One region of the Microbulbifer sp. YPW1 genome, then DNA from elsewhere that is predicted to be linked to it. Evidence: predicted binding sites of a transcription regulator. Region 1 holds the regulator's gene; each other region holds the start of a gene.
The links. Region 1 encodes sigma-54, which starts transcription at its own class of promoters, with help from an activator protein. Its sites were predicted from a motif close to TGGCACANNNNTTGCNNT; they were not measured.
Positions count from the first base shown of each region.

Region 2: a site for sigma-54 is predicted at 1,687-1,704, ahead of HUW35_RS00515 (TorF family putative porin). Genes of this name have one in related genera too.
Region 3: a site for sigma-54 is predicted at 1,945-1,962, ahead of glnL (nitrogen regulation protein NR(II)). Genes of this name have one in related genera too.

Region 1 is NZ_CP055157.1:267,466-270,745, forward strand. It holds gene lptB (LPS export ABC transporter ATP-binding protein) at 43-768, shown strand; gene HUW35_RS01245 (RNA polymerase factor sigma-54) at 1,002-2,477, shown strand; gene hpf (ribosome hibernation-promoting factor, HPF/YfiA family) at 2,646-2,936, shown strand; gene ptsN (PTS IIA-like nitrogen regulatory protein PtsN) at 2,991-3,280, shown strand, end outside.
Region 2 is NZ_CP055157.1:106,064-109,343, reverse strand. It holds gene HUW35_RS00525 (inactive transglutaminase family protein) at 1-661, shown strand, start outside; gene HUW35_RS00520 (alpha-L-glutamate ligase-like protein) at 661-1,647, shown strand; gene HUW35_RS00515 (TorF family putative porin) at 1,902-2,666, shown strand; gene betB (betaine-aldehyde dehydrogenase) at 2,773-3,280, shown strand, end outside.
Region 3 is NZ_CP055157.1:1,750,611-1,753,890, forward strand. It holds gene glnA (glutamate--ammonia ligase) at 1-818, shown strand, start outside; gene HUW35_RS07455 (DUF4124 domain-containing protein) at 1,002-1,694, shown strand; gene glnL (nitrogen regulation protein NR(II)) at 2,006-3,079, shown strand; gene glnG (nitrogen regulation protein NR(I)) at 3,137-3,280, shown strand, end outside.

The DNA.
Region 1 (3,280 bases):
AAGTGGCTGCCCGCAGCAGCCCTTCAGATACCGGATTGCAACATGCCGACGCTCCAAGCGTTACATCTCGCCAAACAGTACAAGAAACGCAAAGTCGTTCAGGACGTTTCCGTGAGCGTATCCAGCGGCCAGGTAGTTGGCCTGCTCGGCCCCAATGGTGCCGGCAAGACCACCTGTTTCTATATGATCGCCGGCCTGGTCCAGGCCGATGCCGGGCAGGTACTGATCGACAGTGAAGACATTACTGGCTATTCGATGCATGGCCGTGCACGCAAGGGAATCGGTTACCTGCCCCAGGAGGCATCGGTATTTCGTCGCCTGTCAGTGGCAGACAACATCCTCGCCATCCTCGAGACGCGCAAGGACCTGAACCGCAGCCAGCGCCAGGAGCAGCTGGAAGCACTACTGGAAGAATTCCATATCACCCACATCCGCGACAGCCTGGGCATGGCCCTGTCCGGCGGCGAGCGCCGTCGCGTTGAGATTGCGCGCGCCCTGGCTACCAACCCCGCCTTCGTCCTGCTCGACGAGCCTTTTGCCGGAGTTGACCCCATCTCGGTCAACGACATCCAGCAGATCATCCGCCACCTGAGAGATCGCGGCATCGGTGTATTGATCACCGATCACAATGTGCGCGAGACCCTGGATATCTGCGAGACCGCCTACATCGTCAGCGAAGGGCATATTATCGCCTCAGGCAACCCCAAAGACGTCGCTGCGAACAAGCAGGTAAAAGACGTCTATCTGGGACACGAGTTCACCATTTGAGCAAAAGCCGGGGGATCCATCTGCTAGATCTCCCGCAACCCTAGACGGCCATCACAAATAATACGGGCGCAACCAAGGGCAAATGTCGTTTCGGCACACTTATTGCTTAACCTGCCTCTTGTGTTCCGATTTGCCCCGGGGTAGTCTGCAGGAAATGAGCTTTACGCCGCCGTAACAGATACAGATTCTGTTCAGCGCACTAACGCCAGATAATTCTGCCGGCATACCCCTTTATGAAGCAGTCACTCCAGTTAAAACTCGGTACCCAGCTGACGATGACGCCCCAGCTGCAACAGGCCATTCGCCTGCTGCAGCTGTCGACCCTGGACCTGCAACAGGAAATCCAGTCGGCGCTCGACAGCAATCCGCTGCTGGAATCGGACTTTGACGAGCACGCCGGCGAGACACACCAGGATCAAAACACCCCCGCAAGCTCCGAAGGACAGGAGCGCGAAGCCGCCGAGCGCGAGAGCGCCCGCGAGGCCAAGAACGACTCTACTGCCGATGGCGACTGGAACAGCGAGATCCCAGATGACCTGCCGGTGGATACCCGCTGGGACGACATTTATACCGGCGGCAGCTACACCGGCGGCGAAGGGGACGACTTCGCCTTCGAACAGCGCAACGCGGTGTCCGAGAGCCTGCAGGATCACCTGCTGTGGCAGCTCAACCTCACACCACTGACCGAGGGCGACAAGCTTATCGGCGAGTCACTGATCGACGCCATTGCTCCCAACGGTTTCCTGGATTCAGACCTGGACGAAATGGCCGAGGCCCTCGAAGTCGAAATCGACGAGGTCCTCGCGGTCCTGAAGACCATCCAGCAGTTTGAGCCGGTGGGCTGCGGCGCCCGCGATCTGCGCGAGAGCCTGCTACTGCAGCTGCGCCAGCAACCGGCCGAAACACCGTGGTTGCCCCAGGCACTGATTGTGGTGGACCAGCACCTGGACCTGCTGGGGAAACGGGACTTTCGCCAGTTGAGCCGCAGAACCCGTCTCAGTGAGGCCCAGCTGGGCGAGGTTATGCGTCTGATACAGACCCTCACCCCCTACCCCGGCGAAGCTTTTGGCGGTGAAGAACCCCAGTATGTGGTCCCGGATGTCATTGTGAGCCGCAAACAGCAGCGCTGGGTGGTGGAGCTCAACCCGGAGACAACCCCCAAGCTGCGCATCAACGACGCCTATGCATCGCTAATCAAACGCGCGGACAACTCCAGCGAGAACAACTACCTGCGCGACAACTTGCAGGAAGCGCGCTGGTTCCTGAAGAGCCTGCAGAGCCGCCATGAGACCCTGCTCAAGGTCGCCAGCTGTATCGTGGAAAAGCAGCAGGGGTTTTTCGAGCTGGGACCGGAGGCCATGAAACCCATGGTACTGGCAAATATTGCCGAAACCATCGGCATGCACGAATCCACCATTTCCCGGGTGACCACCCAGAAATACATGCTCACCCCCCGCGGTGTGTTCGAGCTCAAATACTTCTTCTCCAGCCATGTCAGCACCGACTCCGGCGAGGACGCCTCATCTACGGCCATCCGCGCACTGATCCGCAAGCTGATCGACGCCGAGCAGCCACGCAAGCCCCTGTCGGACAACAAGATCACTCAGGAGCTGGATTCGCAGGGGATCAAAGTGGCCCGGCGCACCGTGGCAAAATACCGCGAATCCATGGGAATCCCCTCCTCCAGCGAGCGGAAACGACTGGTCTAGCCACCAGGGTCACAAAACAGGGGCGCTGCAACCCTCCGGCGATCATTTTCTGCGCAACCAATGCACTGACATTGAGTGTATCCTTCCATTCTGGCGCACTTCCTAGTAGGGTTGCCGCCCTGTGCGGGGGTGCTGCCAGATTGTGTTGCACCCGATGAGGAGAAATCCATGCAGATCAATATCAGTGGCCATCATGTTGACGTAACTCCGGCCATTCGCGATTACTGCCTGACCAAACTGGACAAGCTCTCCCGCCACCACGACCTGATCACCAATACACAGGTCATACTTTCCGTCGACAAACTCATCCAGAAAGCCGAAGCGCGGGTTCACGTGAATGGCAAGGATGTATTTGCAGATTCGGAATCGGAAGATATGTACGCGGCGATTGATTCTCTCGCCGACAAACTCGACCGGCAGCTGCTGAAACACAAAGAAAAGTTACGCAGTCACCGCTAGTCGTAACACCATCAGGTTACCGGCTGGCCTGTACCGCTAGATCATCAGTAAGTTATGACATTGGAAGCACTACTCTCTCCCCGCCTGAGCCTTTGCCACCTGGCGGGGAGTAGCAAGAAAAAGCTGTTACTCAACATCGCCCAGGCGATCTCAGAACAATACCCCGATCTGGACTCCGATACTGTTTTCAACCAGCTGGTAGCCCGGGAGCGCCTTGGCTCCACCGGTATTGGCGAGGGTGTCGCCATCCCACACTGCCGCCTGCCCGGCTGTGAAAAGCCCATTGGCGTGCTGTGCACGACCTCCCCTGCCGTAGACTTTGACGCCATCGACCGCCAGCCTGT
Region 2 (3,280 bases), 160 kb from region 1:
GCTGAGCACCAGCCAGGAAAAAGAAGCCTTGGTGGATTTCTCTATTTACAGCCTGCCCATCGAGCAGCAGAGCATTTTCAAATTGATCCTGCTGGTGCCGGTCGGGGCGCTGGTGGTAGTGCTGTTGCGGGTGTTTGTGGGACTGCGGACTTCCGGTACCTTTATGCCGGTACTGCTCGCCATCGCCTTTATCGAAACCCAGCTGTTTACCGGTCTCGCCATTTTTGTACTGATCCTGATCCTCGGCCTGTGGATCCGTTTCTATCTCAGCAGGCTCAACCTGCTCCTTGTGGCGAGGATCGCCGCCGTCGTGGTGACGGTGGTGATCCTGATGGGGGCGATCAGTGTGGTGAGCTACAAACTCGGTATCGAGCAGGCGCTGACGGTCACCTTCTTCCCCATGATCATTCTCGCCTGGACCATCGAGCGTATGTCCATCGTGTGGGAAGAGGATGGTCCCTATGAGGTGGTGATACAGGCCGGAGGCAGCCTGCTGGTTGCAGTACTCGCCTGGTGGGTGATGACCAACCGCTATATCGAGCACTGGACCTTCAACTTCCCGGAACTGCTGCTGGTATTGCTGGGCTTCATCATGATCGTCGGCAACTACACCGGATTCCGGCTCGGTGAACTGGCGCGGTTCCGCCAGCTGGTGCGCTGATGCAGCTTCCGTCTTTCTTACGTGGCGGGCTGGTTTCGCCCTTCCAACTGCGCAGGCTTGGCGTGTTGGGTATGAACGCGCGCAATGTGCATTACATTGCGCGCTACAACGATCGCGATAAATATCCCATCGTCGATGACAAGCTCAATACCAAGCGCCAGGCCAAGCGTTACCGTATACCGGTGCCCGAGCTGATTGCCGCCTTCGAGACCCAGCCCAGCCGCACGCGCGTGATGGGGGTCATCGAACCGCTGGAAAAGTTCGTGATCAAGCCCGCCAGGGGGTCCGGTGGTAAGGGGATCCTGGTGATTGTCGGGCGCGACGGTGATGAATACCTGAAACCCTCCGGCAGCAAAGTCACCGCGCTGGATATCCAGCGGCACGTCAGCAATATCCACAGCGGTCTCTACAGCCTGGGCGGCAAGCCGGACCGGGTGATGATCGAGGCGCTGGTGGATTTCGATCCGGTATTCGACAAGTACTCCTTCGAGGGGGTGCCGGATATCCGTGTGATCGTGTTCCGAGGTTTTCCGGTGATGGCCATGCTGCGCTGTTCCACCCACGATTCCGATGGCAAAGCCAATCTGCACCAGGGCGCTGTCGGTGTCGGGGTGGATCTCGCCACAGGTAAATCCTGTCATGCGGTGCAGCGGGGCATTCGAATCGACAAACATCCAGATACGGAAATGCCATTTTCCGATCTGGTAGTGCCGGGCTGGCAGGAACTGGTGCGGCTGGCGGCCAGCTGCTATGAAATGACCGGTCTCGGCTATCTGGGCTGCGATATCGTGCTCGATCGCAAACGCGGCCCTCTGCTGCTGGAGGCGAATGCGCGCCCCGGCCTCGCAATCCAGATTGCCAATGGCGTTGGCCTGCGTACGCGGCTGGAGCACATTGAAAAAATGGATCTGGAACAGCTGGAAAAGAATGTGGAGGAGCGGGTGGCTTACTCCATGGATTATTTCTCCGCGCCTCCACTGGTTTAGTGCATACCAGTCGATAAACCTTTGGTTTGAATTTAAAAATGGCGAGCATTTTGCTCGCCATTTTTTTGTCTGTGTAAGTCGTGTATTGCTGACGGAATGGATGCCATTCCGACAAAACCAGCGCATCGACTTTCCCCGTCCTGATTTACATGCCGTCAATTTGCCGGAATTTATATCCCGCGCCCTGCCTTGAACCGCCTGAATCTTATCCTACAGTAAGGGGTGTTTTTAGATTACATCCGAGGATAGAAGGCATGGAAGCAAAATTACGTCAAAGAGCTGGCTTCCTGCATGGGGTGATAGCGATCATTCTATTCAGCGGTTTTGCTGCCAAATCCCTCGCGCAGGAATCCCAAAGTGAGAAAGACACCTTGGGTACCTTTGCCGGCAGCTTGCTGATGGCAAGTGATTACATGTTTCGCAGTATCTCCAACTCTAATGGCCGCCCTCAGGTGCAGGGGGATTTCAATTGGTCCCACGACGGCGGGTTGTATTTGGGCGTCTGGGCGTCAAACACGGATTTTGGCGGCAACGGAAACAGTATGGAGATTGATCCATATATCGGTTTTACCAAAGACATCGGCGACAGTGGTTTCAACTTTGATATTGGATACTGGAGCTATAACTATCCCGGCTCTGAATTCAGTCTGGATTACGCCGAGGTTTATACCTATCTCAATTACTCCAAGGATAAATTTTCTGCCAGTCCCAGCGTCTGGTGGACAGATAACTATTTCGGCGATGATTTTCTCGATGGCGTTTCTGCGCTCGCCTATGAAATAACCCTCGGTTACGAAGTTTGTCCGGGGTTGACGCCGTCACTGCGCGTCGGCGAGCAGACGTTTGGCTCCGGTAACGACAACCTGGATTTCACCTACTGGGATATTGGCGTGGATTATGTGGTCGATGACTGGAGCTTCGGGCTGCGCTGGTACGATACCGATGGTGTGGATCCCTTTCTCGCCAACCCGAAGCTGACCGACGGTGACGTTGTTATCGGCGTTACTCGCAGTTTCTAGCCATTTTCCTGCTGCTGAGTGCTCCTGGTTTTTTGAGTGCGCAGTGTCTTCAGGTAATCACAGTTATTAGGAATCTCACCAGAGGTGAGGGGAAAGGATGCCGGATATGGACGATCAGTTACTCTGGATTCACGGTGAGTATGTGGCGCCGGAAAAAAGCCAGTTCTTTGACACCATCAACCCCGCGACCGGCAAGGTCATCTGCCGGGTTGCGCAAGCCGGGCAGGCTGAAGTGGATAAGGCTGTCGCGTCTGCAAAGCGCGGGCAGGCGGAATGGTCTGCATTGAGTGGGGCCGAGCGCGGTCGTGTACTGGTAAAGGCGGCCCAGCTGTTGCGGGACAACTGTGACGAGCTGGCACGCCTCGAGTCTCTGGATGGCGGCAAGCCACTCGCGGAAACGCCGGAAGCCGACATCGGTTCTGCAGCCGATTGCCTTGAGTTTTTCGGCGGGCAGGCGGCGTCATTGCAGGGAGAGTACCAGGTTGTTCCCGGAGGCTTCTTCTACACCCGGCCCGAGCCGATTGGTATCTGTGCCGGTATCGGCGCGTGGAATTATCCCATCCAGATTGCCGCCTGGAAGTCTGCTCCCGCATTGGCCGCCGGCAATGCCATGG
Region 3 (3,280 bases), 1.5 Mb from region 1:
CCGCCATGGAAGCCATGGGCCTGGAAATCGAAGTGCACCACCACGAAGTGGGTACTGCGGGCCAGTGCGAGATCGGTGTTGGCGCCAACACCCTGACCAAGAAAGCGGACGAAGTTCAGATCCTGAAGTACGCGGTACACAACGTAGCCCACGCTTACGGCAAAACCGCTACCTTCATGCCCAAGCCGCTGGTAGGTGACAACGGCTCCGGTATGCACGTGCACCAGTCCTTCAGCAAGGACGGCGTAAACCAGTTCGCGGGCGACGCCTACGCTGGCCTGTCTGAAACTGCCCTGTTCTACGTTGGCGGTATCATCAAGCACGCGCGCGCCCTGAACGCGATCTGTAACTCTTCCACCAACTCCTACAAGCGTCTGGTTCCGGGCTTCGAAGCGCCGGTTATCCTGGCCTACTCCGCGCGCAACCGCTCTGCGTCTATCCGCATTCCGTTTGTGCCGAGCCCGAAAGGCAAGCGCATCGAGACCCGCTTCCCGGATCCGACCGCCAACCCGTACCTGGCCTTCGCAGCCCTGCTGATGGCTGGCCTCGACGGCGTGAAGAACAAGATCCACCCCGGCGACGCGGCCGACAAAGACCTGTACGACCTGCCGGCGGAAGAACTGGCCGAGTACCCGACCGTTGCTTCCAGCCTGGAACAGGCCCTGGACGCACTGGACGAGGACCGCGCGTTCCTGACCGAAGGTGGTGTATTCACCGACGACGCCATCGACGCCTTCATCTCTCTGAAGCGCGAAGAAGTACAGCGTGTGAACATGACCACTCACCCGGTCGAGTTTGAACTGTACTACTCCTGCTAAGTAGCAGGTATCATCAGCGCGCCGCCGCCGGTTTCTCTCGCAAGGGAGATCTGGTGAGAACGGCGCAAAGATGACGAGAAAGCCCGCACTCTGGTGTGGGCTTTTTTATGCGCGTCTGATTTTCGCGATACACTAGCCTTAAAACAGGCTCCCTGAAATACATAGTGAGAGGCAGGAACGCCCATGAGCAGGTGGATTGCACTTACCGCAGCGCTGCTGGCCGCAGCGGCGATGGCACAACAGGACTCGGCAGACAAAGATCGCGCCGCAGACGGCAAGGGTGCAGACAGTGCGTCCGGTAGCAGCGTGTACCGTATCGTCGGGCCCGATGGGAGGGTGACATTCAGCGACTCCCCGCCCGCTGGGCAGAAAGCCGAGAAGATCAGGATCGGGCCCACCAATGTGCAGCCCATAGCGCCCCCCCTGCCGCTGCCCACACGCAAACTGTCGCCACGGGATCAAGACGACCGGGAGCGCCGCGGAAACGATCAGGGGCCGGTGAACTTCTCTATCGTTAGCCCTGCCAACGACGCCACCATTCCTCCGGGACAGCGATTTATCGTGTTACAGGTGGCGCTCAATCCCGTGCCGCGCGATGGCTACGCTTTCTATGCGGTGATCGATGGGCAGCGCTGGTCCGGTATGTCTTCCGGCACCAGCTTGGATATTTCCGCGCTGGAACGTGGTACACACACCGTGCAGGCGGTATTGCTTGGCGCCGGTGGGCAGCCACTGGCGCAGTCCCAAGCGATCCAGATCCATGTGAAGCGTCCAGGTGGGCAGGTACCCGATTACCCCGCCCAGCAGGCGCCGCAGATGCCGAAACTGCCGCAGGCGCCGGGTGTGGCCAAGCCGCCCAAGCCGAAGCCCCGTTGAGCTGATCTCCTTCTCACCGCCCTCGCCCCCGTTGCGCCAAACTTGCGCACCGGGGCGCCTTCTCTCTCCTGGCCCTGAAGCCCCCTGTCGCTTCTCGTGCACGCCTGGCCGCCGAATTCTTCCCGTGCTCCGTTGTGAGCAGCAAAGTTGATCGTTTTTTGCTCTATGCACACATTTGGTGCATTATGGTGTGCAGTCGCGCGCCGACACCCCTGAAACCTTCCCTCGTGCCCGGGTTTTTGCGCCATTTTGGTTTGCTTCTTGCACTGCCATTAAGCGAACCGGAGATATGAACAGAATCGGACCCCCGAATGCTCAAGGACCGTCAGTTACGCCTGCTTTTGGACAACCTCACCTCGGCCGTTTTGGTGCTCGATGAGAACCTGTCCCTGTGCTACCTCAACTCCGCCGCGGAAGATCTGGTGGCGGCGTCCAGTGCCCGCTCTATCGGGTTGCCCCTGGAAGAGGTAGTGCGCGAGTCCCGCGCTGCCCAGCAGGCCCTGCGCTCGGCGCTGGCGACCGGGGAAAAGTACACCGTGCGCCGCGCCCTGTGGCTGCTGCACAACCTGGAAGAATGCACCGTCGATTACTCGGTGACCCCGCTCACCGATCTCGGGCTGTTGTTGCTGGAAGTGCAGTCCATGGATCGCCTGTTGCGCATCGCCCGCGAGGACGCGCTGATCTCCGCCCAGGAGACTACCCGCAACCTGGTTCGGGGCATGGCACACGAAGTGAAAAATCCACTGGGCGGAATTCGCGGAGCGGCACAGTTGCTGCAAAGGGAACTGGTAGATCTGAACGACGAGGGTCTCGGTGAGTACACCCAGATCATCATTGAAGAAGCGGATCGCCTGCGCAATCTGGTGGACCGGATGCTGGGGCCGCGCCAGCCGGTGAAGCTGCTGCCGGTAAACGTGCACTCGATTACCGAGCGCGCCGCCCAGTTGATCGAAGCGGAGTGCGACGGAGCGCTGATCATCAAGCGGGATTACGACCCGTCGATACCGGATATTCCCGCAGACAGCGAGCAGTTGATCCAGGCGGTATTGAATATCGCGCGCAATGCGATGCAGGCCATCGCCGAAAGTATCGGGCTGGAAGCCGGCAGCCTGACGATCCGTACCCGGGTGCAGCGTCAGTTCACCATCGGCCGCAGGCACTGTCCGCTGGTTTGTCGAATCGACATCCTGGACAACGGCCCGGGGATTCCGGAGGACATTCGCGAGCGTATTTTCTACCCGATGATTTCCGGGCGCGCCGAGGGTTCCGGGCTGGGCTTGTCCATTTCCCAGCACATCATCAATCAGCACCGGGGGCTGATTAAATGCGAGAGCGAGCCGGGACAGACCGAATTCCAGATTTATTTGCCGCTGGCGAGTGAATAGCCGCAGCGGAATTGAAGACATTACAAATTATTCGAAAGTAAAAACGCAGGCCGGAAAATTATTATGAACAATCGCGTTTGGATCATTGATGACGACCGCTCCATCCGCTGGGTACTGGAGCGCGCCCTCTCCCGTGCCGGGATTGACACCACCTGTTACGAAAATGGCGATCGCGCCCTGGACGACTTTTACAGTGAGTCC